Regions from separate parts of the Serinicoccus profundi genome, predicted to be linked through region 1. Evidence: predicted binding sites of a transcription regulator. Region 1 holds the regulator's gene; the other holds the start of a gene.

Evidence for each region. Region 1 encodes LexA, which represses DNA repair genes until DNA is damaged. Its sites were predicted from a motif close to TCGAACANNTGTTCGA; they were not measured.
Region 2: FA582_RS06435 (HNH endonuclease signature motif containing protein) is a predicted target of LexA. The motif match lies at 7,655-7,670, and genes of this name have one in related genera.

What each region holds. Positions count from the first base shown of each region.
Region 1 is NZ_CP042862.1:1,049,844-1,064,929, reverse strand. Features, by position in the region: gene FA582_RS04965 (glycoside hydrolase family 65 protein) at 1-202, shown strand, start outside; gene FA582_RS04960 (hypothetical protein) at 246-908, shown strand; gene FA582_RS04955 (LysM peptidoglycan-binding domain-containing protein) at 942-1,364, opposite strand; gene lexA (transcriptional repressor LexA) at 1,630-2,355, shown strand; gene FA582_RS04945 (PRC-barrel domain-containing protein) at 2,427-2,759, opposite strand; gene FA582_RS04940 (Sir2 family NAD-dependent protein deacetylase) at 2,804-3,694, opposite strand; gene FA582_RS04935 (sensor histidine kinase) at 3,691-5,217, opposite strand; gene FA582_RS04930 (response regulator transcription factor) at 5,214-5,948, opposite strand; gene FA582_RS04925 (patatin-like phospholipase family protein) at 6,084-7,400, opposite strand; gene FA582_RS04920 (LysR family transcriptional regulator) at 7,527-8,471, shown strand; gene FA582_RS04915 (DNA internalization-related competence protein ComEC/Rec2) at 8,488-10,905, opposite strand; gene FA582_RS04910 (ComEA family DNA-binding protein) at 11,004-12,065, opposite strand; gene FA582_RS04905 (DegV family protein) at 12,185-13,045, opposite strand; gene leuS (leucine--tRNA ligase) at 13,062-15,086, opposite strand, start outside.
Region 2 is NZ_CP042862.1:1,402,036-1,417,121, reverse strand. Features, by position in the region: gene FA582_RS06470 (M14 family zinc carboxypeptidase) at 1-817, opposite strand, end outside; gene FA582_RS06465 (L-serine ammonia-lyase) at 910-2,280, opposite strand; gene FA582_RS06460 (RNA polymerase sigma factor) at 2,343-3,584, opposite strand; gene FA582_RS06455 (YciI family protein) at 3,590-3,943, opposite strand; gene ctlX (citrulline utilization hydrolase CtlX) at 4,140-5,168, shown strand; gene FA582_RS06445 (thiol-disulfide oxidoreductase DCC family protein) at 5,318-5,767, shown strand; gene FA582_RS06440 (SRPBCC family protein) at 5,773-6,198, shown strand; gene FA582_RS06435 (HNH endonuclease signature motif containing protein) at 6,326-7,654, opposite strand; gene FA582_RS06430 (haloacid dehalogenase type II) at 7,819-8,487, opposite strand; gene FA582_RS06425 (DEAD/DEAH box helicase) at 8,484-11,123, opposite strand; gene FA582_RS06420 (NAD(P)/FAD-dependent oxidoreductase) at 11,230-12,429, shown strand; gene FA582_RS06415 (SHOCT domain-containing protein) at 12,454-13,002, opposite strand; gene FA582_RS06410 (alpha/beta fold hydrolase) at 13,275-14,381, opposite strand; gene FA582_RS06405 (DUF2200 domain-containing protein) at 14,403-14,744, opposite strand; gene FA582_RS06400 (Beta-galactosidase C-terminal domain) at 14,758-15,086, opposite strand, start outside.

The sequences.
Region 1 (15,086 bases):
GGTGGTCGTGGGGCTGCACGACCACGGTCCGCGCCGCGCCGGCGCACCGACCTCCGAGGCGGCTGCGACCGGGAGCACCCCGACGGACCGCCGCTCGGGTATGCCGGGACGCCCCGGAGGGGTGGTCCCGCACAGCTGGCCCCAGGAGGAGTGGGAGTCCACCGGCCCCGTACCGGAGTCACCGGCGGTCCCGACAGCGTGAGCGGGATTGGCCCTCGTGCGCCCCATGTGGTCGACTGGAGGGTATGAGCGAGCCCACCGACATCCCCTTCCAGGACGACGACCGCCCGGCCGAGTCCATCTACGAAGGTGAGCGTCCGGCGGCCGAGGGCTCCACCTCGCCGGCCCCGGGCACCGGGTCGGACGGCGATCCTGCGTCTCCCGCAACCCAGGACGCCTCCGGCGACCACACCAGTGGGACGACGCGCCTCGGGCAGCTCGCTCAGCCGGAGCCGACGGAGACCGACACCCTCGCGGCGGGCGTGACCGGCGCAGAGGACCACGAGGGCATGACCCAGCTCTGGCGCGCCACCATGGACCTGCCGCACTGGTGGTTCATCGCGGTCGGCGAGCCCGGTGCGGAGTCCCCGGCTGCCGCGCAGATCGACGGCCAGATGATGCTGCTGACCTTCACCAGCTCGGAGCGGGCCCGCCACTTCGCGGTCCAGAACGAGATGGTGGCCCACGACGAGGACCTGCGCGCCATCGCCCTCACGCCGCAGGAGCTCGTGGACTCCGCACAGACCTACGCCGACGCCGGCATCGCCGGGCTGATGTTCGACCCCCACCTGTCCGGCTACTTCATCCCCACCGACCAGTTGCCCGTCGTCTGGGAGGCCGTGAGCGGCCTGCCCTCCCCTGGCACCGCTGCCGACGGCGCCCCTCGGACCGACAACCCCGCAGGCTGAACGCCGGGGCTTCACGGCCCCGTCGAACCTGCCTCAGCGACCCGGGATCACGAGCTCCTGACCGGCAGCGACCGAGGTGGTGCTGAGGCTGTTGGCCCGCTGAATCGCGGTGATCGCCTGACTCAGCGGGAGCTCCGGGAGCTGCTCACTCGCGATCTCGCTCAGGGTCGTCCCGCGCTCGACGGTGACCGAGCTCGTGGCGTCGGCGGGGCCGAGCAGGCCGACCATGGACCAGATCACCAGCGCCAGGACGAGGGTGGTGGTCGTCGTGATGGCCAGCCGACCCCGACGCGTCAGCCGCAGTTGGCAGGCGGCGGAGCGCCTCCGCGTGGCGCGGCTCGGGCGTCGCTCCTGATCTCCGACGAGCCGCAGGTGCGGCCGACGACCGCCGCGGCGGCTCGGGTCGGTCAGGGGGACCACGGGGGCCAGGATGTCGTGCGCGATGGCGGTGCTCATGGTGTTCACCTTCCTCGGGGCGGTGCGGTGCGGACACGTGTCCGATCGCACGTCTGTCTCATTGATAGCACACCCGTCGGATGATGTCGACACGCTGACCGAACACATGTTTGCCTTCGGCTCCCGGCGGGCGTACGCTGATCTCATGTCAGGAACTCAAGCACCCACCACTGACAGACCCTCTGACCAGCAATGATGCAGTCGGATGGCCACCGTGGCCATCCATGGTCGGACTGGGTGGGGCCCGCACGAGGGGATGGAGAGCATGGCCACGATTCACGAGATGCCGGACCGCGACGGCGGCGCCGACCTGACCAACCGCCAACGGCGGGTCCTCGACGTCATCCGCGACTCGGTGGACCACCGCGGCTACCCACCGAGCCTGCGCGAGATCGGGGACGCCGTCGGGCTCACCTCACCGAGCTCGGTCGCCCACCAGCTCAAGACGCTGGAGCGCAAGGGCTTCCTGCGCCGCGACCCCCACCGTCCGCGCGCCATCGAGGTCGTCCTCCCGGGCAGCGACGGCGCCGGCTACCGCCGGGGCGAGGGTGAGGGTTCCGCCACTCCCGTGTCCAGCGAGAGCCTCGACGAGACCGGGATCGGCGACGCCCGACCCCAGCCGTCCTACGTCCCGCTGGTCGGGCGCATCGCGGCGGGTGGCCCGATCCTCGCCGAGCAGGCGGTTGAGGACGTCTTCCCCCTCCCCCGGCAGATCGTCGGCGACGGCGAGCTCTTCCTGCTCAAGGTGGTCGGCGACTCGATGATCGACGCCGCCATCTGTGATGGCGACTGGGTCGTCGTGCGCCGCCAGCCCACCGCCGTCAACGGCGAGATCGTCGCCGCCATGCTCGACAACGAGGCCACCGTCAAGACCTACCGTCACCGCGACGGCAAGACGTGGCTGATCCCGCACAACCCGGCCTACGAGCCGATCGACGGCGACCACGCCGTGATCCTCGGCAAGGTGACGGCGGTCCTGCGCCGGGTCTGACCCAGACCCACCCTGACCGCGGCGCCGCCCCCGGCACCTCCATCCTCGTCGGGGGTGGCGCCGCACCCCTTTCATGCCGAGGGCGCAGGGCCCTCGTCGATGGAGTAGTAGTCGTAGAGCTGCTCCTCCTCGTCCTCGGTCAGGTGGCCGTCGCACGGGATGTCAGGAGCGTCCTTGATCATGTCGACCGGGTAGGGCACCTCGATCTGTCCGTCGCGGATGACGGCGTTCGACACGGGGCAGAAGATCTTGCGACCGCCGAACCATCCGGTGCGCACCGAGACCCACGCCGGTTCGCCGGTGCCGTTGTCCAGGTAGACCTGGTCGAGTCCACCGACCTTGTGGCCGTCCTGGTCGACGACCTCCGCGTCATACATCTCACCCAGCTGCTCGTAAGTGACCACTGGCGACCTCCTCGTCGCGGCCTCGTGCGGCCGACGCCCCCAGCCTAGCCACCCAGGTCCCGGACCAGGCGGGGGAGCACGTCACCGACGAGTCCGTCGAGACGCAGCGTCGCCTCGGCGTCACCGCGGGTGCTCCCCCGGGTGAGGATGGCGACCGGTATGCCGTCCCGCGCCGCGCGCCGGACGAACCGGTAGCCGCTCATCACCTGCAGGGAGGAGCCGAGCACGAGCAGGCAGCGCGCCTGCTCGACGAGGACGAAGGCCCGCTCGACGACCTCCTTGGCGACCGACCCACCGAAGAAGACGACGTCGGGCTTGAGGCGGTCCTGCCCGCAGACGAGGCAGCGCGGGGTCCGGAACGAGGTGACCAGAGCCTCCGGGAGCGCCACATCGCCGTCCGGTCGCACCTGGGAGGGCGCGTCGATCCGGTCGAGGAATCCGGGGTTGGCGTCGGTGAGCCACTCCTGCACCCGCTCCCGCGAGGTCTCCTCGCCGCAGTCCAGGCAGGTGACCGCGGTGAGGGTCCCGTGCAGCTCCAGCACCCGGCGACTCCCGGCGCGCTGGTGGAGGCCGTCGACGTTCTGGGTGATGACGTGGCGCACCAGACCGAGCCGCTCCAGGTCGGCGACGGCACGGTGGGCGGCGTTGGGCTCCGCTGCCGCGAACCGGCCCCAGCCCACGTAGGCCCGGGCCCAGTAGCGCTGGCGCCCCTCGGCAGAGCGGACGAACTCGCCGTGCTGCATCGGCTGGACCCGGCGGGTGCCGTCGGGCCCGCGGTAGTCGGGGATCCCGCTGCCGGTGGACATGCCCGCACCCGTGAGCGCGACGACACCGGCACCGGACAGGAGGTCGCGCAGCCGTTCTGCGGCCCGCGGGTCGACCGGGACCGCCGGAGGCATGGTCAGGGCCAGGTCAAGAGGCCCGACGGCGCTCACCGCGGCCCGGCCTGCGGCAGGGTGAGCAGGAACGTCGTGCCGCTCGGCGTCGGCTCCAGGGTGATCCTCCCGTCGTGCGCCTTGGCGACGGCCGCCACGATCGACAGGCCGAGGCCGGTGCTCCCCGCAGCGCGAGAGCGTGAGTCGTCCCCGCGGGCGAAGCGCTCGAAGACCGTGGGCGCCAGCTGGGGTGGCACGCCCGGGCCGTCGTCGCTCACCGTGAGCCGGACCTCCCGGCCGGTGGCGACCAGACCGGTCGTGACGCGCGTGCCGGGCGGGGTGTGGGCGCGGGCATTCGCGAGCAGGTTGGCCAGGGCCTGCCGGAGGCGCGCCTCGTCGCCCACCACCTCGACGGGCTCCTCGGGCAGGTCGAGCTGCCAGTGGTGGTCCGGTCCGGCCGCCCGCGCGTCACTGACCGCGTCCAGGCACACCAGGGTGAGGTCGACCGGGAGCCGCTCCAGGGGTCGCCCGGCGTCCAGCCTCGCCAGCAGCAGGAGGTCCTCGACGAGGCCCTGCATCCGCAGCGACTCCGACTCGACCCGGTCCAGGGCATACCTCACCCCCTCGGGCACCGGCTCGCTCTCCCTGCGCGACAGCTCGGCATAGCCCCGGATCGAGGACAACGGGGTCCGCAGCTCGTGCGAGGCGTCCGCCACGAACTGCCGCACCCGCTGCTCGCTCTCGTGCCGCACCGAGAGCGCCGCCTCCATGGTGTCGAGCAGGTCGTTGAGGGCGATCCCCACCTGCCCCACCTCGGTGTCCGGGTCGGCATCGGCCTCGGGCACCCGGTCCCCCACGGCGACCTCCCCACGTTCCAGACGCTGCTGGGAGACCCGCCGCGCCGTGGCGGCGACCCGGTCGAGGGGGGCGAGGTCGCGCCGGACGAGGTAGGCCGATCCGCCTCCGGCGGCGAGGAGCGAGAGCAGACCCACCGGGAGCAGGATCGCCATGGCCTGGCGGGTGGTGTCGGTGACCCCCGCCATCGGCAGCCCGATCGTCAGGGTCGTCCCGTCCGGCTGCTCATCCACCACCACCCGATAGTCCCCCACGTCCTCGCCGAGGTCGACCGAGAACGGCAGCGGGGTGCCCGACCCGACCCCACCCGCCTCCTGCGCCTCGGTGGCGATGGCCTCCTCGATCCGCCGGAGCTGGCCCGCGTCGAGCTCGGTGAGGTCGTTGGTGGTGGACACCACCGAGTTGACGAGCACGGCGCCCTGAGCATCCGTCACCAGCGTGAGGGATCGATCACCGCCACCGGGCGGGCGACCGATGTCCCTGCGGCCGGGGGCCTGAGGCCCGTCGTCCGCGCCCACCTGGTCGGGCGGCGCCGCGCCCGGGTCACGCACCTGCTCACCCACTCTCTCGGTCGAGAGCAGCAGGTCCTGGTCCAGCGCCCCGATGAGGGTATGCCGCAGCGCCAGCGTCGTGGCCAGCCCGGACAGCAGCAGCACGCACGCGAAGATCGCCACCACCGAGGTGACGATCGTGGCCCGCAGCGACCTGCGACGACGCGTCGGTCTCATCCGCCGGCGGCCGGCTTGAGCACGTAGCCGGCGCCCCGCATGGTGTGGATCATCGGCTCCCGTCCCTGGTCGATCTTCTTGCGCAGGTAGGAGATGTAGAGCTCGACGATGTTGGCCTGGCCGCCGAAGTCGTAGTGCCAGACGCGGTCGAGGATCTGCGCCTTGGAGAGCACCCGGCGGGGGTTGCGCATGAGGAAGCGCAGCAGCTCGAACTCGGTCGCGGTGAGTGAGACCTCCTCCCCGGCGCGGACCACCTCGTGGCTGTCCTCGTCCAGCGTGAGGTCACCGACCACGAGCACCGAGCCCGCCTCCTGGGCCACGACGGCGGTGCGCCGCATGAGGGCGCGCACCCGGGCCACGACCTCCTCCAGGCTGAACGGTTTGGTGACGTAGTCGTCGCCGCCGGCCGTGAGACCGGCGACCCGGTCCTCCACCGCGTCCTTGGCGGTGAGGAAGAGGACGGGCACGTCGGGCTGGTCGGCGCGCATCCGGCGCAGCACCTCCAGGCCGTCGATGTCCGGCAGCATCATGTCGAGGACGACGGCGTCCGGGGCGAACTCGCGGGCGGTGCGGACCGCGTCGTTCCCGGTCAGGGCGGTGCGCACCTGCCATCCCTCGTAGCGCAGTGCCATCGACAACAGCTCGGCCAGCTGGCTCTCGTCGTCCACGACGAGCACCCGCACGGGCGTGCCGTCGAGGCGGGTGAGGGAGGGTGCGGTGCCGGCTGCCATGGTCTGAGTCAATCCTGCCACCCCATGCGCCTCCTCTGCGCCTCCTGTGAGGCTGCTGTGCGAGACCGCAGATCGACAGGAGCGGATCAGGTATGCCGTCACCCACCCCGGCCGGCCGTGACCGGTGGATCGTCGCTAGCGACGACCGAGGGCGGTGACGCGGCTCGAGCCCCGCAACGCGCTGACCAGCTCGGAGGGGCCGGCCACCTGGGGGTGGGGCGGGCGCAGCGGAGCGTCCAGCCGCACCGCCTGCGGACTGTGCCTGCGCACCGAGGCGTCCGCGACGAGGTAGCCGTGTCGCTCCAGGACCATCTGCTCCCCCGGGCTGAAGGCGTCCAGGTCGGTGCGCACCTCGTGGATGGCCCCGAGCACCTCGGGGGCGTAGTGCTCGAGGACCGAGGCGTCGAGCTCCGGCCCGGGCAGCCGGGCGAGGTCACCGGGCGACTCCAACGACCAGGTGGCGCCTGCGAGGGTGCCGCGCGCGAAGCCGGCCCGGAGCCAGCGTAGGCGTGCGGTCTGCCCACCGCTGGAGGTGATGGACAACAACCTCCACAGCCGGGACAGCAGCGAGCCCGGTGGTCGGCCACGGAAGACGGCTCCCCCGTCGCTGACCAGGACGACCGCGTGGTCGGCCCAGACCGGTTCGAGCGCGAGGTTGTCGTAGACACCACCGTCGACGAGCTGGATCCGACGGCGGATCGCGGCCCTGACCTGCTCGGGCTCATCGAGGTCGGGTGCCCCGCCGACGAGGCCCAGTTGGTTGCCGTCGAGCTCCAACGGCGCGAAGAACGGTGGGTAGGCGCAGGAGGCCGCGACGGCGTCGACGATCCGCAACCCCGGCGGCGGGGCGCAGTGACCCAGGCGGTGGTCACCCATCCGACCGCGGGGACCGGCCGAGTGGGGGTCGGCGAAGACCCACGAGACGCCATACCCGATCTCGGTGGCGCCGGTGAGGACGACCGGTCCGCGCGTCCTGACGTGCTCGCGCAGGTCGCTCCCCCACCACGGGACCGCCCGCTCCAGGCCGTCGGCGAGCACCCCGACGCTGGCGTCGGGTCGACCCCATCCGCTCGGCAACATGCGGGAGAGCAGGGCGGGGGTACGCAGGTTGCGGCCGGTCAGCTCGCGCAGCGGGACGGCGACCAGCTCCTCGAATCCCCCGACGCGCCCCGCTCCGTCGTGGGGGTCCGGCCACTCCAGCGCGGGGTGCAGCAGCAGGTTGGCGAGCACGGCACCGCCCGACACCGCGCTGATGGTCCGCAGCGAGCCGAGGATGCCGAGCTCGTCGAGGCGTCGGACGGCGCCGAGGTGGAACAGCGCTGCCCGGAATCCCCCGCCGGAGAGGCACAGGGCTGTCCCGGCGCGCGGCCGGAGCGCCGAGGGCCCGTGGTGGGCGGTGGCCCGGGCGGCCTCGAGCTGGGCCAGCGTCGGGTCGCCGGGCGGGGGTGACACGGACACCTGGTGGTGTGGCGCAGGCACGTGCCCAGCACAACGCCTACGGGTGACCGGGGTGTGAACGCGGCCCATGGTGTCGGCGGCGCTCGGATGACGAGCGCCCGGCAGACTACGATGCGGGACATGTTCGACGCCGCAGGGCTGCGCGTGATGCGCGCCATCGCTGAGGAGGGTTCCTTCACGGCGGCCGCGACCTCCCTGGGCTACACCCAGCCCGCGGTCTCGCAGATGGTGCGCCGTCTGGAGCAGCGGGCCGGGACGGCACTGGTGGAGCGCATCGGCCGCACTGTGCGCCTCACGGAGGCCGGCCGTCTCCTCGCCCGCCGGGCCGTCGAGATCCTCGACCGGATCGACGAGGCGGAGGCGGAGGTCGTCGCGATCGCGGGGCTGCAGGCCGGTCGGGTCCGCCTCATGGCCTTCCCGTCCTCCTCGGCCACCTTGGTGCCGAGGGCGCTCGCGGCGCTGCGCCGCAGCCATCCCGCCGTCACTGTGCAGTTCAGCGAGGCCGAGCCGCCGGAATCGCTCGCCGCCGTACGCGCGGGAGCGGTGGACCTGGCCGTCGCCTTCGCCTACGAGGGCACCGACGCCGGTCGCGGCGAGGACGACCTGGCGGGGCTGGTCGTGATGGATGTGCTCGACGACCCGGTGATGCTCGTGCTGCCCCAGGACCACGAGCTGGCCGGGCAGGACGAGGTGGACCTGGCGGACCTGTCCGCGGACCGCTGGATCGCGGGCTGCCCGCGCTGCCGCGGCCACCTGCTCACGCTCGCCGACGGCGCTGGCTTCAGTCCGGACGTGACCTTCGAGACCGAGGATTACGTCGCCGTGCTCGGGCTGGTGGCGGCCGGGCTCGGGGTCGCGCTCGTGCCCCAGCTCATCCTCACCACCGTCTCCCACCCGGACGTCGTCATCCGGCCCGTCTCCCCGCCGTCGCGCCGGACCGTGCAGGTCGTCACCACCCCCGACCTGCAGCGGGTGCCCGCGGTGGCGGCCACCCTGGACGCCCTCTGCCAGAGTGCCCGGGAGCTCGGCGGCTCCCCGTGCGCTCACGTGGACGCCTCCGTCTGACGCATAGGGCCCCGCCTCATCCGTCGTGCCTCGCATGGGGCACGAGTCGTCCGCGCTCGTCCCGGACGACGGCGATGTCACCGTGCAGGTCGGTCCGGAGCACGATCGCACCCACCTCGGCGAGCAGACCCAGGGCGCTCGGCGCAGGGTGGCCGAAGTCGTTGTCGGCACCGACGCCGATGAGCGCGAACTCGGGGCGGGCCTCGCGCACCAGCCGCTCGTCCTGCGCGGCGGAGCCGTGGTGCGCCACCTTGAGCACGTCGTAGTCGCGACCCGCCGTGACCTCTCGGACGAGGCGCGCGCTCTCCGGCTCGAGGTCACCGGTGGACAACATCCGCACCCCCGCCGCCTCGACGTGCAGGACGATGCTGGCGTTGTTGGCTGCCGACGCGCCCACGGGTGGTCGCTGCGAGGGCCACAGCACCGACGCTGCGGTCGAGCCCCACTCCCAGCGGTCGCCCACCTGCGCCGCACGGACCGGTATGCCGCTCTCCCTCACCTGGTCCAGGACGGCCGTCGCCGTCTCGACCGGCTCCTGCACCGGCGTGACGAGCACCTCCTCGACCTGCGCGGACGACAGCACCCCGGAGAGTCCCCCGACGTGATCGGCATGGAAGTGCGTCAGCACCAGCAAATCGACGCGGCGGACGCCGAGGCCCCGCAGGCACTCGCTCATCGCCGCAGGGTCCGGGCCGGTGTCGATGACCAGCGCCCGCTCGGGGCCCGTGGCGACGACGAAGGCGTCGCCCTGACCTACGTCACAGCCCGCGACCACCCAGCCTCGGGGCGGCCACGGGGCCAGGCCGGGCACGGGCAGCAGCCAGACGAGGAGGGCGCAGCCCACTGCGGCGGTCCCCCACCGGTGGCGGCGCACCTGCAGGCCCCACCACCGCCAGGTGAGCAGGAGCCCGAGCGTCGCCGCGACCAGTGCCCAGGCCCCGGCCGCGCCGTCCCACCACTCGAGGGTGCCGTAAGGCAACCGCGAGCACACCCGGGCGATCCGGCCGATGACCCACGCGGGGACCGCCGACAGCCAGGCCACGGCCATCGCCAGGTGGAGCGAGACCGGCGCCAGGACCGCTGCCACCACGCCCAGGATGGTGGTGGGAGGGACCAGAGGTGCCGCGAGCAGGTTGGCCAGCACCGCCACCGTGGTGACGCTGCCCTGCAGCAGGACGATGACCGGCGCGCAGATGACCTGCGCCGCGAGCGGGACGGCTGCCGCGCGCGCCGGCAGGGAGGCCCAGCGCGGCACCACCCGCGCCATCGCCAACCCCCACGGGCGGGCCCAGAGCACCAGGCCGAGCGTGGCGAGGGTGGACAGGGCGAAGCCGTAGGAGCGGGCCAACCACGGGTCGAGGCACAGCAGCCCGATGACCGCCGCCCCGAGGGTCGGCAGGCTCGCCCGCCGACGTCCGCCCGTCAGGGCGATCAGCCCCACGGCCCCCATGACGCCGGCGCGGAGCACCGACGGCTCCGGTCGGCACAGCAGGATGAAGCTCAGGAGCGCGGCGAGCACGACCGGCAGCCGCCAGCGGCGCGGCAGCCCCGTGCGAGCCGCCAACAGCGCCACGCCACCGGCGACGATGGCGACATTGCTGCCACTCACGGCGCTCAAGTGGGTCATCCCGGTGTCACGCATGGCCTGCGTGAGGTCCTCCGGCGTGAGGGAGGTGTCACCGATGACGAGCCCCGGCACCAGTCCGCGGGCGTCGCGGGGCAGCGGGTCGACCGCCTCACGGAAGCGTCCTCGCACGTGGTCGATGCCCCGCAGCAGCGTAGGCGGGGCGTCACGGGTCCTCGGCGGACCGCGAGGCACGAGCACTGCGACCGCCCGCTCCCCCGGCTCGGCCGGAGCCCAGCGGCCCTGCACCTCGATCCGGCTCCGCCAGGCGACGTCTCCCCAGCCCTGCCCGCCGGGCGCGATGACGAGCACCGGGGTGCGTGGTCGGCTCGTCATCCCGCGAGCCGACGCCTCGAGCACCCGCGCCTCGAGGATGACGAGCGGCTCCCGCTCGTCGCCCCGGGCCAGCACCCTCGGCTCCGTGGTCACCAGCAGCTCGGCACGACCGACCGCCCGCTCCTGCGCCCAGCCCGGCACGGGTCCCGCCCGCGCGACGGCAAAGTGCAGCGCCGCGGCTCCGGCCACCAGGCCGACGGCCGCTGCGGAGAGGGCGAGCACATTGAGCATCCGCGACCGCGGCCGCGTCTCGTCTCGACGGCCGGTCGTCCGCAGGAGCCAGGCGGCCGAGGTCAGCGCGGCCGTCGCCACGGCACCGGGCAGCCAGCCTGGGCCCGGTAGGACCGCCACGAGCACGCCCCAGGCGACCAGCGCCGGCACCAGGAGCCGCGCGTCGTGCAGCCCGTCCCCAGGGTCGGGGGGCTCTCCCGGCCCCTCCTGGTGCAGTCGCTCCGCCGTGCCCCCGGGACCCACCTGAGCACGGTGAGTGGGACCAAGGTCGCCATCGTCGTCGGTGGGGTGGCGCTCCGCCGGGCCGCCCGCGTCACACGCTCCGAGAGCCTCCCGTCCGCTCACCTCCCCACCACGACCAGCGGCTCCAGCTGTTCCAGCGTCCGCTCACCGATCCCACTCACCTCGAGCAGCTCGGCCACGGCGGTGAATCCTCCGTGCTCCTCCCGCCAGGCGAGGATGCGACCTGCCGTGACCGGGCCGATCCCGGGCAGCTCCTCGAGGTCGGCCTGCGTGGCCCGGTTGAGGTCGACGGGCGCGAGGACGCCTGTGCCCGCCGAGCCACCAGCCTCGCTGCCGGAGCCGCTGCCGGTGTCGGTCCGGGCTCCGGAGACCCACCCCACCGGCGGATCCTCTCCAGGTGCACCCACCCAGACCTGCTCGCCGTCGACGACGGCCCGCGCCATGTTGACCGAGCCGGCGTCGGCCGCCTCGGTGAGCCCACCAGCGGCATCGATGGCATCCACGACCCTCGCGCCGGCCGGCAGCTCGACGACGCCCGGAGCCGCGACCTCGCCCACCACGTGGACGAGCACCGGCCCGGCGGCCAGCCCGGAGGCGTCACCGACCGCGGCGGAGGGTGCAGCGGGAGGGGTGCTCGATCCACCGTCCCCCGTCGTCCCCGGCGACCCGCCCTCCCCCGCCGCCCCTGGGGCGGGGCTCTCGCCTCCGCCGGCCTGACCACCCACGTCGCCCTCAGCGCCGCCACCGGCGGGGACGGAACCACCCTCCTGGTCGAGGCCAGCGGCGACCGGCAGCGCGGTGGCCTGCTGGTCGACCCACCACCAGCGTGCCCCGAGCACCACCAGGACCATGACGGCGACCAGCAGCAGGCCCCCGACCGTGCGGGCACCCACGCCGATCTCCGCGCCCCGTCCCGCCCCCGGCACGGCGACGAGGCGCAACGAGCTCACGACGTCGGCGCCGTCAGCGACCTCCGCGTCAGCCGCGACGTCCCCCTCGTCCTCGGACGCCACGTCCCTCTCCCGCACCTGCGCGCGAGGACGCGGCTCGACGAGACGCGGGTCGATGCCCTTGCTCCGTTCGGCGTCGTCGTCCGGCGCGAGCATCCGTCGTCTGCGGTGCCGGCCCTCGTGCAGCGCCTCCATGTCCCCCGAGTCCATGGTCGGCACGCTAGGAGCATCGCGAGAGTCCGGCGAGAGGCTGACGCAGATCTGTGGACGGAGAGCGGTGGCGGTCCGGTGATGTGGACGGACGGCGACGTCCGCGTCGACCGGTGGACTCAGCCCGCGTCGGCGATGACGACCCCGAGCGTCCCCGGGCCTGTGTGCACGCCCAGGCTCGGGTCGAGCGGGAGCACGACGGTCTCCACGTCCAGCCGTTCCCCCAGCCGCCCCGCCAGCGCCGCGGCCGCCTCCTCGGCGTCCAGCTCGTGCACACCGAGGCGCGGGCGGCCGCCGCCCGCGCGCACCTGTGCCACGGCGTCGGCCACGATCACCTCGAGGCGGGAGAGCGCCTTGCCCCGCGTGCGCACGCGCTCAGCCAGCACCACCTCTCCCCCGCTCAGCGTGAGCAGGGGCTTGATCGCGAGGGCCGACCCGAGCACGGCCTGTGAACGGGCCAGCCGCCCGCCGCGCCGCAGGTGCTCCAGGGTGTCGACGTAGAACCACGCCTGGCTGCCCTCCAACCGGCGGTGCACGAGCTCCTCGACCTCATCGGCGCTGCCGCCCGACGCCGCGAGAGTGGCCGCGTCCTGCGTCGCCCAGCCCAACGCCATACCGACCATCCGGGAGTCGACCACCCGCACCTGCACCTCGTCGGCCACCGCCTGCGCAGCCAGGCGCGCGGCCTCGACCGTCCCGCTGACCCCACCGGAGAGGTGGACCGAGACGATGTCACGACACCCGGTGCGGGCCACCAGCTCCCGGTAGCCCTCGGCGAACTCGCCGGGCGACACCCGGCTGGTCGACACGCGGACCCCGTGCGAGGACGAGCGCAGCACCTCGACCAGCTCGGCATGGCCCACCTCGCGGGAGTCCCCACGCCGCCCGGCCACGACGACGTGCAGCGGCAGGACGCTCAGGGCCGGAGCGCTGCCCGGCGGCAGGCAGCTGGCGCTGTCGGTGAGGAGGGCGACGTCCACGGCTCGCGCCTCAGGCTCAGACCACGATGTTGACGAGGCTGGGAGCCCGCACGATGACCTTGCGCACGCTGGCCCCGTCGAGGAAGCGCTGGACCTTCTCGCTGCCCATCGCGAGCGCCTCCAGATCGGCCTCGGAGATGTCCGCCGCCACCTCGAGCCGGTCGCGGACCTTGCCCTTGACCTGCACCACGGCCGTCACCGTGTCCTCCACGAGCTGGGTCGGGTCGGCCTGCGGGAAGGGGGCATAGGTCAGGTCGCCGTGCCCCAGGCGTTCCCAGAGCTCGGCGGCGACGTGCGGGGCGACCGGTGCCACCATCTGCACCAACGGCTCGACGACGGCCCGCGGCACGGCATCCAGCTTGGTGAGCAGGTTGTTGAGCTCGATCATCCGCGCGATGGCCGTGTTGGTCCGCAGGGCGGCGTAGTCCGCAGCCACCGCGTCGATGGTCCGGTGCAGGGCCTTGGTCAGCTCCGGCGACGGCGCGTCGTCGATGACCGTGACCTCACCGGTCTCCTCGTCGATGACGTTGCGCCACAGCCGCTGCAGGAAGCGCTGACTGCCGACGACCGCGCGGGTCTCCCACGGACGGTACTGCTCCAGCGGGCCCATGCTCATCTCGTAGACCCGGAAGGTGTCGGCGCCGAACTGGTCGACCATCTCGTCGGGGGTGACGACGTTCTTGAGGGACTTGCCCATCTTGCCGTACTCCTGGGTGACCGGCTGGCCCTCCCAGGTGAAGGTCGAGGGCCCGCCCCCGGAGGACGTGTGCTCCTCCACCTCGGCCGCCGGCACGGCGAAACCGCGCGCGTCGCGGTAGACGTAGGCCTCGATCATGCCCTGGTTGATGAGTCGCCGGAAGGGCTCCTCACTGCTGACGTAGCCCAGGTCGAAGAGCACCTTGTGCCAGAAGCGGGCGTAGAGCAGGTGCAGCACCGCGTGCTCGACGCCGCCGACGTAGAGGTCGACGCCACCGGGGTCGACGGAGCCCTCCGGCGCCCCGGCCACGGTCTGCTCGCGCGGACCGATCCAGTACTCCTCCACCGCCGGGTCGACCGGAGCGGCGTCGTTGGCGGGGTCCAGGTAGCGCAGGTAGTACCAGCACGACCCGGCCCAGTTGGGCATGGTGTTGGTCTCGCGGCGCACCGGGATCGGCCCACGTCCGTCGCCGAGGTCCATCGTGGTGTCGACCCAGTCCGTGGCCCGCGCCAGGGGTGCCTCCGGCTCGCTCTGAGCATCGTCGGGGGCGAAGGTGCGGGGCGAGTAGTCGGGCACGTCGGGCAGCGTGACCGGCAGCTGCTCGTCGGGCACGGGGTGGGCGACACCGTCCTCGTCCCACACGACGGGGAACGGCTCTCCCCAGTAGCGTTGGCGGCTGAACAGCCAGTCGCGCAGCCGGTAGGTCACCGTGGCCTCGCCCCTGCCCGTCTCCTCCAGCCAGACGAGCATCCGCTCCTTGGCCTCGGCGACCCCCAGGCCGTCCAGGCTGAGCTCGTCGTTGGCGGAGTTGATCGCCAGGCCCTCACCGGTGAACGCCTCGTCCTCCGGGTGGTCGGCGCCCGGCTGGACGGTGCGGATGATCGGCAGGTCGAAGACGGTGGCGAAGTCCCAGTCGCGCTGGTCCTGCCCGGGCACGGCCATGATCGCGCCGGTGCCGTAGCCCATGAGCACGTAGTCGGCGACGAAGACGGGGATGCGGGTCCCGGTCACCGGGTTGGTCGCGAAGGCACCGCTGAAGACGCCGCTCTTGGCCCTGCCCTCGGTCTGGCGCTCGAGGTCGCTCCGGGTCGAGGCCTGCCGCTGGTATGCCGTGACCGCCTCGAGCGGGGTCGCGGCACCGCCGGTCCAGGCGTCCTTGGTGCCGCTCGGCCAGGCCTCGGGCACGATCGCCTCGACGAGGGGGTGCTCGGGCGCCACGACCATGAAGGTCGCGCCGAAGAGGGTGTCGGGCCGGGTGGTGAAGACCTCGAGCTGCGCCGCCTCGCCCGCCGCGGTGGCCACCGGGAAGGCGACCTGCGCGCCCGCCGACCGGCCGATCCAGTG
Region 2 (15,086 bases), 350 kb from region 1:
CGAGTCCGTTGCGGCTGATGGTCTCGGCCGACCCACCGCTGTACCTGCCCAGCAGACCCCAGCCGGTCGAGTCGACGGCGTCGTAGACGACGGCGCCGAGCTGCTGAGAACGCTGCACCACCTCGGGGTCGGCGTTGGGGGTCGTGGGGTAGAGGATCGAGCCGGACACCCACTCCTCGCCGATCGCGCTGTAGGCACCCTGGTGGTGCAGGTCGATCATGTAGTCGATGTCGTAGGCGCTGAGCACGTTGTCGTGCAGGGCCTGGGTCTCGGGCTCGAGCCGGTCGACGTGGTCGCGGTTGAGGTCGACCTCATGGGCGTTGTAGCGGGTCAGGTGCCGGTCGCCGTGGGCGACGTAGTCCTCGAGCGAGAAGTCCACGTCACCCATCGCCCCGTCGGGGTTGAGCATCGGGACGACGAGGATGTTGACGCCGTCGAGCACGCCGCTTCCCCGGCCGGTGCCGAGGTGCTTGATGAACTCCATCGCGCCCTCGGTCGTCAGCTGCTCGTTGCCGTGCTGCTGGGTGAGGAAGAGGATGGTCGGGTTGTCCGGGTCGGAGACCCAGGAGGCGAGGTAGAGGTCGCGCCCCTTGACCGACTGCCCGATGACGTCGAGGTCCATGGCCTGCTGACGGGCGTCCTGCTTCTGCAGGAACTGCGCAAGGTCCTCGTAGGTCGACAGGTGCGCGGTGGTGATGTTGCCCTTGCCGTCGTACTCCGGCCCGTTGCCGACGCTCACGGCGGCGACGGGGCTGAGCGTCAGGGGCGCGGCGAGCAGGGCGGCGATGAGCGGTCGGCGGCGTCGGCGATGACTCATGCCCCGGACGCTATGCCCACCGCGCCACGCCTGGAAGGGATTCCCGCGAACCTTTGCCGAAGCCATACCTTGCGTCTCGGGCAGCCGCGTCCTCAGCACTCGATGACGTTGACCGCGAGGCCTCCGCGGGAGGTCTCCTTGTACTTCCGCTTCATGTCGCGGCCCGTCTGCCGCATGGTCCTGACCGCCTGGTCGAGGGAGACGGTATGCGTGCCGTCGCCGTTGCGGGCCAGCCGCGCGGCGTGCACGGCCTTGACGGCGCCGACCGCGTTGCGCTCGATGCACGGGATCTGCACCAGCCCGCCGACGGGGTCGCAGGTCAGACCGAGGTGGTGCTCGACCCCGATCTCTGCGGCGCTCTCGACCTGCTCCGGGCTGCCGCCCAGCACCTGGGTCAGACCGGCCGCGGCCATCGCCGAGGCCGAGCCCACCTCGCCCTGGCAGCCGACCTCGGCACCGGAGATCGAGGCGTTCTCCTTGATGATGATGCCGATCGCCGCGGCGGCGAGCAGGAAGTCGACCACCCCGTCGTCGTCAGCCCCTGGGACGAGGTGACGGTAGTAGTGCAGGACGGCCGGGATGATCCCCGCCGCCCCGTTGGTCGGGGCGGTGACGACCCGGCCGCCGGAGGCGTTCTCCTCGTTGACCGCCATGGCCCACAGGTCGATCGAGTCCATCGCGTGCCACGGCTCGTCCCGGGAGCCCTCCTGCTGGAGCCTGGTGTGCAGGGCGGGTGCCCGCCGACGCACCCGCAGACCGCCCGGGAGGACGCCCTCGTGAGCGATCCCTGCGGCGACGCACCCCTGCATCACCGACCAGATGTGGAGCAGCTGTGCCCGGGTCTGGGCCCAGGGGCGGAAGGCCTCCTCGTTGCGGCGCATGAGCTCGGCGACCCCCACTCCCTGGTCGCGGCAGTGGGCGAGAAGATCACGGCCGCTCGTGAAGGGATGGGGTAGGACGGTGTCGTCCACCACCACCCGGTCGACGCCGAGCGCCTCCTCGTCCACGACGAAGCCGCCACCCACGCTGTAGTAGGTGCGGGTGAGCAGTCGGGCGCCGCTCGCGTCGAAGGCCTCGAAGGTCATGCCGTTCGGGTGCCCGGGCAGGGCCTTGCGCCGGTGCATGACCAGGTCGCCCTCGGCGAGCCCGACGTCGTGCCGGCCCAGGAGGTGCAGCCGCTCGCTGCCGCGCACCCGCTCGACCCGCTCCAGGACGCTGGCGGTGTCGACGGTCTCCGGGTCCTCACCCTCCAGGCCGAGGATGACGGCGCGGTCCGAGCCGTGGCCGTGGCCCGTCGCTCCCAGGGATCCGTAGAGCTCGACGCGCACGCGCGTCACGACGGTGAGCAGACCGTCCGCGGCCAGTCCCTCCGCGAAGATCCGGGCGGCGCGCATCGGCCCCACCGTGTGGGACGAGGACGGACCGATGCCGACGGTGAAGAGGTCGAGGACGCTCAGCGCCATCGGGAACCGGCAGGAGGCGGAAGGCTGGCGCGGGATCGCACCACTTCAGCGTAACGCGGGAGTCAGCCTCCCGGACCGGTCAGCGTGGAGCAGCGTCGCCGTAGGTGGGCCCGCTCGGCCTCGTTGCCGCACGCGGCGAGGGCCACATCGAACTGCTCGAGCGCGGCGGCCACGTCGCCCTCACGTGCGAGCAGCTCGGCACGGACCGCGGCCAACCGGTGGTTCCCTGGCATCTCCACCCCCTCGAGCGCCTCGAGCCCCGCCTGCGGGCCGGACGTCTCCGCGACAGCCACCGCCCGCGCCAGCCGGGCCGCCGGCGAGGGGGCGAGGACCAGCAGCTGGTCGTAGAGGTCGACGACGCGGTCCCATCTCGTCTGCGCGCTGTCCGGGGCGACGTGCTCGGCGGCCACCAGCGCCTGAAGCACGTAGGTCGCCGCCAGTTCCGGCAGCGGGGTCCCCACGAGCCCGGGGGCGGCCAGCAGTCGCCGGGCCTCCTCGATCTCGCCGTAATGCCACCGACCGCGGTCCTGGTCGGCCAGCACGACCAGCCGGCCCTGGTCGTCCACGCGGGCGTCGCGGCGCGAGTGCTGCAGCAGCATCAGCGCCAGCAGGGCCGTCAGCGTCGGGTCGTCCGGACGCAGCACGTGGACCGTGCGGACCAACCGCACGGCCTCCCCCGCAAGGTCGGGACGCACCAGGCGCGTGCCGCTGGCCGGGGCGTACCCGGCGGTGAAGGCGAGGTATGCCGTCTGCGCCACCGTCTCCAGGCGCCCCGGTAGTGCGGCGAGACCGGGGACGGCGAAGGGGATGCCGGCCGTGACGATCTTCTTCTTCGCCCGGGTGATGCGGGCGGCCATGGTGGGCTCGGGCACGAGGAAGAGGGCGGCGATGTCGTGGGTGCTGACGCCGAGGACGAGCCGCAGCGCGAGCGCGCTCGCCGACTCCGGTGCCAGGGCCGGGTGGGTGCACATGAGCACGAGGCGCAGCAGATCGTCCTCGACGAGGTCTCCGGGGTCGGCCATCACCCTCGGGGGTCGGCGGTCGAGGTCGGCCGCGAGCAGCGCGTGACGCCGGCCGGCCATCGCCTCGGAGCGGAGCCGGTCGACGACGCGGCGCCGGGCCACGGTCTGCAGCCAGCCGGCCGGGTTGGCCGGGGCGCCGTCGCGCGCCCACTGCCGGGCAGCGGCCTCCACCGCGTCACCGAGGGCGTCCTCGACCAGGTCCAGACGCCGGAAGCGTCCGAGGAGCACGGCGACCATGCGGCCCCACTCCTCGCGCACGACCTCGTCGAGCTCGGTGGGCATCACGGTCAGGGAGTGTCGACCACCGGGCTGACCTGGATGTCGTAGGGCGGCAGGACGGTGAGCAGCTCCAGGACCACGTCGAGATCGGGGGCCTCCACCAGGTAGAAGCCGCCGAGCTGCTCGACCGCCTCCGCGAAGGGTCCGTCGGTGACGGTGCGCTCGCCACCACGGGTGCGGACGACCGTCGCCGTCTCGGCATCACCCAGCGCCTCGCCGGCGAGGATCTCCACCCCCTCCCTGTCCCGGCAGGCGGTGTCGAAGGCCCCGAACTGCCCCATGATCGTCTGCTGGTCCGCCTCGCTCATCGTGGACCAGGCGGGCACCTCCCCGTCAGCCATGAGCAGGATGAGGTACTTCATCGCTGCCACCTCCCCCGACCCGAGCACCCCGGGGTACTGGTGCTATTGACGGTGCGTCGCCTCATACGTCTCTCCTCATCGTCTCCGCGGGCCGCCGGGCGCGACCTCACCAGCATGTCGGACGGGGAGCAGGCAGATCGACAACTCAGGCGAAACTTTTTCGGGGGCGGGCCCGGCATGCTCTACATTGCGGGGCGTGAGTGCTCAGGCCCCCTCCTCCGTGATCCTCATCCGCGCCGAGAACTTCGTGCCCAACCCGGCGACCGCGACCGACAACGCCTTCCAGCACGACGTGCCGGAAGGCCAGTCCGTCGCCGACACCTCCGCGCGCGCCCTGGCCGAGATGGACGCCGTCGCCCAGGCGCTGCGCGACGCCGGGGTGCGGGTGCACGTCTTCGGCGACCCCGACCACACCAGGCCGGACAGCGTCTTCCCCAACAACTGGCTCTCGACCCACCCCGGCGGGTATGTCGCGGTCTACCCGATGTATGCCTCCAACCGTCGCCACGAGCGTCGCGGCGACATCCTCGAGATGCTCAAGGCGGACTACCGGCTGCAGACCATCGTCGACTACTCCGGGCTCGAGCCGGACGGCATCTTCCTCGAGGGGACCGGGGCGATGGTGCTCGACCACGTCTCGCGCGTCGCCTACACCGCGGTCAGCCACCGCGCCGACACCCATGTGCTGGAGCGCTTCTGCAGCGACTTCAACTACGAGCCGATGCCGTTCGAGGCGGTCGACGCCGACGGGGTGCCGGTCTACCACACCAACGTCATCGCCTGCATCGGCACCGACGTCGCCCTCATCGCGCTCGACATGATCCGCGACGAGCAGCGCCGCCGCGAGGTCCGCGAGCGGTTGGAGGTCACCGGCCGGGAGATCGTCGAGCTGAGCGAGGAGCAGGTGAGGGAGTTCGCCGGCAACGCGGTCGAGCTGAGCGGCCGCACCCCCGAGGGCCGCAAGCGGCACATCATGGCCATGTCCGGGCGCGCCCGCCGCAGCCTGACCGGCCCGCAGATCACCATGATCGAGCGCTCCTGCGAGATCATCTCGGTCGACATCCCCACCATCGAGCTGGCCGGCGGGTCGGTGCGCTGCATGATCGCCGGCGTGCACCTCGACCCGCGCCCCACGGGTGCGCCGGAGCCCACCGCCACCGCGGAGGCCATCGACGAGGCGCCGGTCAGCGCGGACGGCCAGGTGGACGAGCGGCACCAGGCCTGACGGGCGAGCGCCCCCCGGCCGGACAGACGAGCGCCCCCGGCACCCAGCCTGACGCAGGCGCGCCGGGCGGCCTGAGGAAGTCGCGTGGCGCCGCACGATCGCGGACCTCTGCGCTCGCCGAGGCGCGGCCGGTACACGACGATGGGTGCATGACGCCCGCCCCGCGACCTCGCCCTCGTCCGCTCGTGCTGTACGACGCGGACTGCGGTTTCTGCACCCGCGCAGCCGGGTGGATCCCCCGTCTCGGGGCAGAGGTGGACGTCTCGTCTCTGCAGTCGCAGGACCTCGACGCGCTCGGGGTGGACCGGCACCGCAGTGAGCTGGAGATGCCCGTGGTGCTGCCGGACGGCCGGATCGCCTGGGGTCACCAGGCGTGGGCGCAGGTCCTGAGGTCGTGTCCCCAGCCGTGGCGCACCCTCGGCGCGGCGTTGGGTTCCCCGGTGATGGAACGTCCGGGCGCCGCGGTGTACCGATGGGTGGCCTCGCACCGGCACCGTCTCCCCGGTGGCACGGCACAGTGCGCGATGCCCGGGCCCAGCTCACCGACTCGCCCCGAGGTGATGACGCAGCAGCGCGACCCGAGCACCGGGCTCGGCTGAGGCAGATGGAGGTCTCGACCTCGGCGACCGGACCGCTCCCGGTGGATGAGGCCTGGGAGAGGTATGCCGATCCCACACGATGGCCGACCTGGGCACCCCACCTGCGCCGGGTGGACCTCGACCCCGGCCCTTCACGTCTGCGCGCGGGTCTGCATGGGACGGTGCGTGGGGCCCTCGGACTTGCGGCCGACTTCCAGGTGACCGCTGTCGATGAGTCGGATCGCTCCTGGTCGTGGACCGTGCGACCGGTGCTCGCCGTGGCGCTGCCGTTCCGGATCGACTTGCACCACACGCTGGAGGCGACCGATGCGGGGACCGTCGCGGGGCTTCGCCTGCGCGGACCGGCGCCCGTCGTGCTGACGTACCGCCCCCTGGCTCAGTGGGCCCTCCAGCGGCTCGTGCGCTCACGCGGACGCCTCGCCGCTGCCTGATCGGGACAAAGGGGTCGGTGCATCTCACGAGTTGGTCCGGGTTCCTCTGCGCCACAAGCCAACTCGGTGTTCTGGCCGCCAGGGCAGGTCACGACTCCCGGCCGTCCGGGCCGGGAGCGGGGCAAGGTCATCGCAGCCGCCAGCGCACACCGGTCGCGTCGACCTGGGCGGTCGAGTCGTGCTGGTGGACCCACGTGTGGTGCCTGGGGCACAGCAAGGCGTAGTTGGCGATGTCCGACCTCCCGCCCCGCGCCCAGTGGACGACATGATGTGCATCGCACCAGGTCGCGGGCACACTGCACCCCGGGAAGGTGCACCCGTCGTCGCGGTGGGCCAGCACCCGTCGCTGACCAGGTGTCACGAGGCGTCTGGCTCGCCCGAGGTCGAGGATCTCGCCCCTCTCGCCGAGCACCGCAGGGATGATGTCGGCGTCGCAGGCGATCCTGCGGACCTGCTCGGTGGACAACGCCCCGCCGTGCACCGTGCGACCCGCGTCAGCGCCACTCCCGCCGCTCATCACGCCAGCCCCGCCGAGGTCGACCCCGCCAACTCCACGAGTGTCTGCCGCGCTTCGTCGAGGCTGTCCCCAGCCACCTCCACGCGAGATCGCCTCCTGCAGCTCCGCCAGGGCGACCGTGACCATGACCTGCGCCTTCGGCGTCGTCGGCTGCCCCTCGGTGCCAGCGACCCCACGACGCAGCACCGTCATGAAGGCGTCGTAGCGGCGTTGCCCGACGGTCCGGACATCCAGCTCACCGGTCGCCTCGCGCTCCTCGCTGGACGCCGGCGCCGCGAGCGGGGACCGGAGGATCGCCTGCACCGTCTCGTGGTCCGCGGCGTCGCCGACCGTGAGCACGAAACGCCGCGCCGAGCCGTCCCCCAGCGACGACTCGTGCAGATCGCGCAGCTCGTGCTGCGCCCGCTCCCGCGCCGCCTGGTCACGCTGCGAGGTGCACGCGGCCACCAGCCACCGGCATACCCGCTCGATGTCCTTGTCGGTGAACCCCTCCCCGGCGGCCGTCTGTGCGAGCAGGTCCACCGCAGCGGCGTAGTCGTCCGGCGGGACCCCGCTCCGCACCCGGTCGAGGGCCCGGACGATCCGTGCGGCCCTGCCGACCGGGACCTCCCCGGACTCGACCGCCTTGAGGAGGGGACGGTGAACCGCCTCCTGCCCCGCACGCGCGAGCGCCGCGTTCTCCGCGGCGTCGCGGATCGAGAGCCCCGGGCAGAGCAGGCGCACCCAGTCAGGGACCGAGAACCCGGCCTCGACGTGGAGCCCCCTCGCCACGCCCTCCCGCACGAGGCGCACCAGGGCTGCTCGGGCGCCGACGATCTGAGCCCCTGCCGCCTCGACGGCCCCGATCGGCTCCTCCTGCTGCAGCCGCGCCGGATCGCGTCCGGGCGCTCCCCCGGACGGATCGCTCGAGCCCCCGAAGGCCCCCATCCTCCCCTTCATGCGAACAACTGTACGACCACCCTCTGGCAGACCCTGCGCGAACCGCTGACCTGCACGGATGCCGGAGGTTCAGCTGACCGAGGACTCAGCCGCCTGGCGCCACCCTGCTGGACCCGCCACTCGACCCACCCCTCGAACACGGAGAAGCGCCGCCTCGACGGACCTCAGCCGAGCAGCTCCGCCAGGTGGTCGATCCCCCGCGCCGAGAGGTCAGGCCTGGCCATGTGCGCCGGATAGGTCCCACCATCACGGTCGATCCACGCCGTCCTCATCCCGGCGGACGCGGCGCCGTGCAGGTCCCACGGATGGACCGCGACGAGCATCGCCTCCTTCGCGGAGACCTCGCAGATCTCCAGGGCGTAGGCGTAGGCCTCCGGCGCCGGCTTCCAGCGCGGCGCGTCCTCGACCGAGAGCAGCCGCTCGAAGCAGTCCAGCAGCCCGGCGCGCTCGAACAACCCCCGAGCCACCGCCGTGGACCCGTTGCTCAGCGTCACCAACCGGACGCCCTGCGCCTGCAGCACGCGCACCCCCGCGACGACGTCCGGGTGCAGCTCCAGGCCGCCGAAGCCCGCCATCACCTGCTCGACCGCCTCGTCGAGCCGGGACTCCTCGACGTGCTCCGCCAGCTGCGGCCGGAGCACACCGCGTCCGACATCGGCGAACGCGGGGTTCTCCCCCGCCACGGTCAGGGCGAAGCCGTCACGCAGCAGCGCCGCGAACCACGCCGCGGCCACCGACGACGGCGCCCCGACCTCGGTGAAGCGCGCCTGCATACCTGCCATGTCGGACAGGGTCTCGTTGACGTCGAAGACGATGAGGCTCGGTGCGATCATGGCCCCATCATCGCCGGTGCGTCGACCTCGGGGAAGAGCCTGGCCCGCTCGGCCGCGACGACCCGGCGGGCGAGATCGGCCTCGCTGACGTCATAGGCCTCGGGAGCGCTCTGCGCGGTCTCGCTCACCCGCGCGTAGGTCTCGAAGGCGACCGTCTTGTCGCCGAGCAGCTCGACCAGCCGCTCGTCCACGCTGTCCTCACCCAGCAACCGGTGCACCTGCACGCTCTGGAGCTGCCCCATACGCCGGGCCCGGGCGATCGCCTGCCACTCCGTGGTCGGCTTGAGCTGCGGCTCGCACAGGACGACGACCGACGCCGCCTGGATGTTGAGCCCGACCCCGACGGCCTGGATCTGCGCCACGAGCGCCGCGCCGCCCTCCGCGCGGGAGAACTCATCGACCACCCGCTGCCGCTCCGCCGGCGGCACCGACCCGGTGAGCGGGCCGAAGACCCGGCCGGGCAGGTGCGCCGCGACCTGGTCGAGGACGTCGCGGAAGGAGGAGAAGACCAGCACCCGCCGGCCGTTCTCCTCCGCCTCCTCGACGATCTCGACGAGGTGCGCGAGCTTGGCCGACCGCGCACCGGAGACGAAGGCGGCGCGGCGCATCGCCATGAAGTTGCCCGAGACGACCGCGTCGCGGTAGGCGCCCTGGTCGGCCGGTGAGAGCTCCAGCCACTCCTGCACCTCCACCAGCTCGGGGAGCTCGACGAGGACGTCCTCGGTGTTGCGGCGAAGGTAGACCGGTGCGACGCGACGGCGGAAGTCCAGCGGCGACCCGCCGAGACCCTCGAGCAGCTCGGGTCGCAGGTACCCGACGAGCGCGGCGAACTCGCCCACCCTGTTCTCCAGCGGGGTGCCGGTGAGCAGCATGACGTGCTGGGTGCGCGCGATCAGCCGGGCGACCCGGCGGGACCGCTGGGCGGCGGGGTTCTTGACGTAGTGCGCCTCGTCGACGACGAGCGCGTCCACCTCGAAGCCGTCGAGGTCCTCCCAGAGCGATCCCAGCGTGGTGTAGGTCGTGACCGCCACTCCCCCGTCGGAACGCCACCGCGCGAGCTCGTCCTGACGACCCGCCCCGTGCAGCCGCCGCGGCTCCAGACCGGTCTTGGCATCGACCTCGCGCACCCAGTTGCTCATGACCGCCGCCGGGCAGACGACGAGGAACCAGCGCGCCCCCTCGCTCGCGCGATGCGCCAGCACGGCCAGGGCCTCGATCGTCTTGCCGAGGCCCATCTCGTCGCCGATGACGACCTTCTCCTGGACGAGCGCGAAGCGGGCGGCGAAGCTCTGATATCCGCGCAGCGACACCTCGAGGTAGGTCGGGTCCAGCTCCTGGGCCCGGACGGCCTCGACGACCTCCTCCGGCAGGTCGCCGTGCGTCCCGGTCTCCTCCAGGAGGCCGAGCTCGGAGAGCAGCGCGAAGTAGAGCGCCGGTCGAGCGGTGAAGTCCTCCCACGGGTCGGCGCGACCGACCCGGTCGAGCGCGTCGCGGAGCGCGGCGGCCTGCTCACGGACCGGGGTGAGTACGTCGAGCAGGTCGGAGGCGGGGCTGGCGCCGAGGACCGCGAGGTGGGTGGTCCGCGCGTCGACCCTCTCGGCGAGGGGGAGCAGCTGCTGCGCGAGGGCGACGACGTCGGTCGCCTTCGCCGCCTGCCGCAGCACCTCCCAGGTATGCAGGGACACCAGCAGGCGCGCCGCCTCCGGTGTGCGGTCCTGCGGGTCGAGGCGCACGGGCGCGTCGTCGTGGGCGAGCGTCCGGAGGGTCTGGGCGGCACCGCGCATTCGCTGCGCAGTGACCGGGCCGACACCGGGGACGTCGTCCAGCCGGCTGCCGCGCTCGATCACCTGCTCGACCGTGGTGATCCCGGCGTCGGTGAGCGCCGTGACGCGCAGCCGCTCTGCCGTCGCCTCCCGCAGCCGGTCCACCGGCATACCCGCGAGCAGCCGCCGGACGGCGAGGTCGCGGACGCCCTCACCCGCCGCGAGCGCACCGTGTCGGGCCTCCTCGGCGCGGCTGATGGCACCGGCCAGGACCGGCAGGTCGACGCCGAGACCATGCAGTCCGTCGGCCGCCACCACCTCCTCGTGAGGTGCGGCACCACCGAGCAGCCCGATCAGCCCCACCTCGGGGTGGAGCGCCGCCGGCGGGGCCAGAGGCAGGGCCGGCTCCCGTCCCTCGGCGTCGAGCGCCGCCAACCACCTCTCGGGTTCGGCACCCCAGCTGTGCCGGCTCTCCAGGAGCCACCGCGCCGACTGCCGGGCCTGCTCACGGCGGGCACCGAAGGTCACGAGCCGCCGCATACCCAGCAGCGACCGCGCGGACGCAGCCGCCCCGGCGACCTCGTGGGCCAGGTCGTCGAGGGTCTGCTCCTGCGCGTCCGTCAGGGTGGTGAGAGAGCCTCCCGCCGAGAGACGACCGAGCAGCACCTCGTCACCGGCACCCAGGGCGAGCACCCTCCACCCGGAGGTGCCCGTGGGCCGCAGGTGCGTCAGCCGACCGGCCAGGGCAGCGCCGGCCGCGTCTGCCGCGGCCCCCACCCCATCCCGGTGCCCCGCGACGCGAGCGGCGACCTGAGCCAGGCGCTCCCCCTGTTCGACCGCCTCCTCCAGGCGCGCCCGCTCGTCCTTGTCCATCGAGGTGAGCGTAGGCGATCTTCCGCGGGGCACCGCTGAGGGCTGTTCGCCCGGTGCCCGGCCCGCGCCGCCGATAGGGTGGCTCTTCCGGCGGAAGGTGGCATCCATGGCACGACACGACGTGGTCGTCGTCGGTGCGGGCAACGCCGGCATCTCGCTGGCCGCGCGGCTCCGGCGGATCGGCGCGAAGGATGTCGCCGTGGTGGCGCCCGACCGCCCGCACCTGTTCCGACCGCTGCTCAACTACGTGGCCGGCGGGCAGGCCACGATGCGCGAGCTGACCCGCAGCGCCGCCGCGGTGCTCCCCGAGGGCTGCACGTGGATCCGCGGGCGGGCCGTCGCGGTGCATACCGACGCACGCGAGGTCGAGCTGGACGGCGGGGGTCGCCTGGGCTACCGCGACCTGGTGCTGGCGCCCGGCCTGGAGGAGGACCTCGACGCCGTGCCCGGGCTGGAGGCCGCCATGTCGGCCGGGTGGGCGGCGACGGCGCACCTGCACACCCAGGCCGAGGGTATGTGGGCATCGATCAGCGGTATGACGCGAGGGCGGGTGGTCTTCACGATCCCGACCGAGCCCTCTCCCTGCGGAGGAACGGCCCTCAAGCCGCTGTTCCTCGCGTGCGACCTGTGGCACCGGCGGGGCGTGCTGGGCGACATCGACGTCCACCTGGTCACGCCCTACTCGGGCGTCCTGGACGTGCCCTTCGTCGACCACCGGCTCCTGACCCACCTGCACGCGCGGGGCGTCACGATCCACCACGCCACGCAGGTCGCCGCGGTGGACCACGAGGCCTCGAGCGTGACCCTCAGCGGCGCCGTGGAGGGCCCAGGGGTCCCCTTGCAAGTGTTCGAGGAGGTCGAGCGGGCGTTCGTCGTCCCGCCCTACCGAGGCCCTGCGTGGCTGAGACCCCTCGCCGGGGAGCACCCGCAGGGTCTGGTCGACGTGGACCCGGAGACGCTGGCCCACCGCGCCGCCGAGGGTGTGTGGAGCCTGGGAGACGTGGCGGCGCTGGGCACCCGGCCGTCGGGCGGTGCCCTGCGCCGTCAGGTGGAGGTGCTCGCCGACAACATCGCCCGTAGCCGTCTCGGCCAGCCGCTCCGACGTTACGACGGCTACACGATCATCCCCGTCACCGTGGACCGGCGCCGGCTCCTGCTCGCCGAGTTCGACCGGTCGGGTCGCCAGGCACCGACCACGAGCCTGGTGGACCTCACGGTTCCTCGTCGGGCATTGTGGTGGTTCGACCGCTACGTCGAGCCGGTGATCTACTTCCGCGCGCTCCTCAAGGGGCGCCTCGTCCCCTGACCCAGGCGATCCGCGACGCAGCCGTCAGGACTGTCGATCCGGGCTCCCGCCGAGCACCTGGGCCTTGGCCGCGGCGAACTCCGCGTCACTGAGCGCGCCGCGCTGGTGCAGGTCGGCGAGCCCCCGCAGCTGCGCCACGAGAGGGTGGTCCTGGTCCAGGGGATCGTCCCGCACCTCGGGCCCGACGCGATCGGCGCCCGGGACCGGGATGAGCGGCAGACCGTGCCCGACGTCGCGTGCGAGGACCTCGTCGAAGAAGTGGAAGGTGTCAGGCGAGTAGTCGAGCGTGCCGAGGCTCACCGGGCCGTCGTGGGTCCGGGCGGTCACGGCGCCTGTGCCGAAGACCTTCTCCCGCTCCACGTGGACCTCGACCACGTCGTCGCGGCGCACGTCATCGACGATCGGCAGGCCCACGTGGGCCTCTCCCAGGGTGATGAGGCGCTGGTTGGTGATGATCAACGTCGTGACGCTGCGCCGCAGGCGAAAGACCGCGAACATGCCCTGGACGCGCTCTGCCGAGACGTGGCGGGGCCAGAGGGAGCGCCGGATCCCGGTGAGGGCGCGGCGGCGCACCTTGAGGTCGCGGTATGCCGTGTCCTCCCCCGGCAGCGCCCGGGTCGCTCAGCCTGCCCCTGCGCTCGTCCATGGGCTCATGCTGCCACGGGGCGATGCGCGTGCGTCGTCCACGACGGGTCGGCCAAGCCGCGGTCACGGCTTCCGGTCGACCCTGCGCCGCCCCGCAGAGCACCGCCCGGTATGCCGCGCGTCGCTCGATCGGGAGTGCGGCGGTGCCGGGTGCGGGAGGCGGCATACCTGAAGGAGCCGCGACCACCCGCCCGGATACGTCAGACCCGGGTGTCGAGCAGCTCGGTGAGGTGACCGTCCAGCTCGGCGAGGTAGGACTCCTCGAAGCCGAAGAGCCCGAAGTGCCCGGCGATGGAGTGCAGGACCCGCAGCTCGCTGCCGGGCACGAGCTCCTGCTCGCGGGCGCAGTCGCGCGGCGGGAAGAACATGTCCTCGTCGATGGGCAGGACGAAGGTCTTGGCGGTGATGCGCCCGAGGGCGGCGGCGAGGTCGCCTCCGGTGTGGCGGGCGACGTCGCCGCGCTGCCACTTCCACGCCATGCTCAGCAGCGCGTTGGGGTCCATGGCGCCGAACGTCGGGCGCAGGAACCGGTCGCGGAACTCCTCGAAGGTGTCCCACGTGAGGTCCGGCACCTCGATCTGGCGCCAGAACTCGGAGCGCCAGAACTCGGTGGACAGCCCCATGATGGCCCAGATGTCGGCGTGCCGATGCAGTCCGGCCGACACCTCCGCCGCGGAGGAGTAGTCGCCGCCGTTCCATCCGGGGTCGGAGGTGATGGCGTCGATGAGCGTCTGGGTGAAGAGGTAGTCGTGCGGGGTGTTCTGCGCCGTGCCGGCGATCATCGCCGCCCGCTGCACCCTGTCGGGGAAGCGGACCGCCCACTCCCAGGTCTGCTGGGCACCCATCGACCCGCCGACGACCAGGGCGAGCCGCTCGATGCCGAAGACCTCACGGAGCAGCTGCTCCTGGGCGCGGACGTCGTCGCCGATGCGCACGTGCGGGAAGCCCGCCATGGCGATCTCGCCGTCGGTGTTGTGCGGCGAGGTGGAGAGGCCGTTGCCGATCTGGTTGACGACGACGATGAAGTAGCGCGAGGGGTCGAGCGCCCGGCCCTCACCGATGTAGGTCAGCTCCCACGTCTGGTGGGTGCCGGAGAACCAGGTCGGGATGAGGATCGCGTTGTCCTGGGCCTCGTTGAGCTCGCCATAGGTCGCGACCGCGAGCTGGAGGTCGGGAATGACCCCGCCCTCCTCGAGCTCGAACCGGCCCAGGCTGTGGAGCTCGTAGGCCCCCTGCACCTCGGGTGTGTAGAAGGGGTTGTCGATCGGCATGGCGAACTCCTCGTCGAGTGCGGTTACGGTGGTCACGAGCCTAGCCGGGGCGGGAGGTCAGGAGCGCAGCACCTTGGCCATCGGTCGGCCCTTGGCCAGCTCGTCGACGAGCTTGTCGAGGTAGCGGATCTGCTGCATGAGCGGGTCCTCGACCTCCTGGACCTTGACGCCGCACACCGACCCGGTGATCTGGTCGACGTTGGGGTTGAGCTCGGCGGCGGCGAAGAAGTCCTCGAAGGTCGTCTCCTGCGCCAGGTGCTGCTCGAGGGCGGCGTCGTCGAAACCGGTCAGCCAGGTGATGACCTCGCGGACCTCGGCCTCGGTGCGGCCCTTGCGCTCGACCTTGGTGACGTAGTGCGGGTAGACCGACGCGACGCTGGTGGTGAAGATCCTGCTCATGGCGTGCCGGTGCTCAGCGGTCGGCCGACGTGTCGGCGCGGGCGGCATCGCCGTCAGGGTCCTCCCGGTCGCGAGCGACGGTGTCGCGCTCCTCGGCCGACGCGTCGTCACCGCCGGTGTCGTTGGTGTCAGGGGTCTCGGGGACCGCGTCTGCGCCGCCCTGGGCGGTCTCCTGGTTGAGGGCGCCGGAGCCGCCCTCGGAGACGGTCCCGCCCTGCTCGGTGTCGCGCTGCTCGGTCTCGTGCTGCTCGGTGTCGTGGCTCATGACGCTCAATGTATGCCCCGCCACCGACACCCCCTCCGCCAGCCAGCGCACGGCATACCCCTCGAGCACGACGTCGT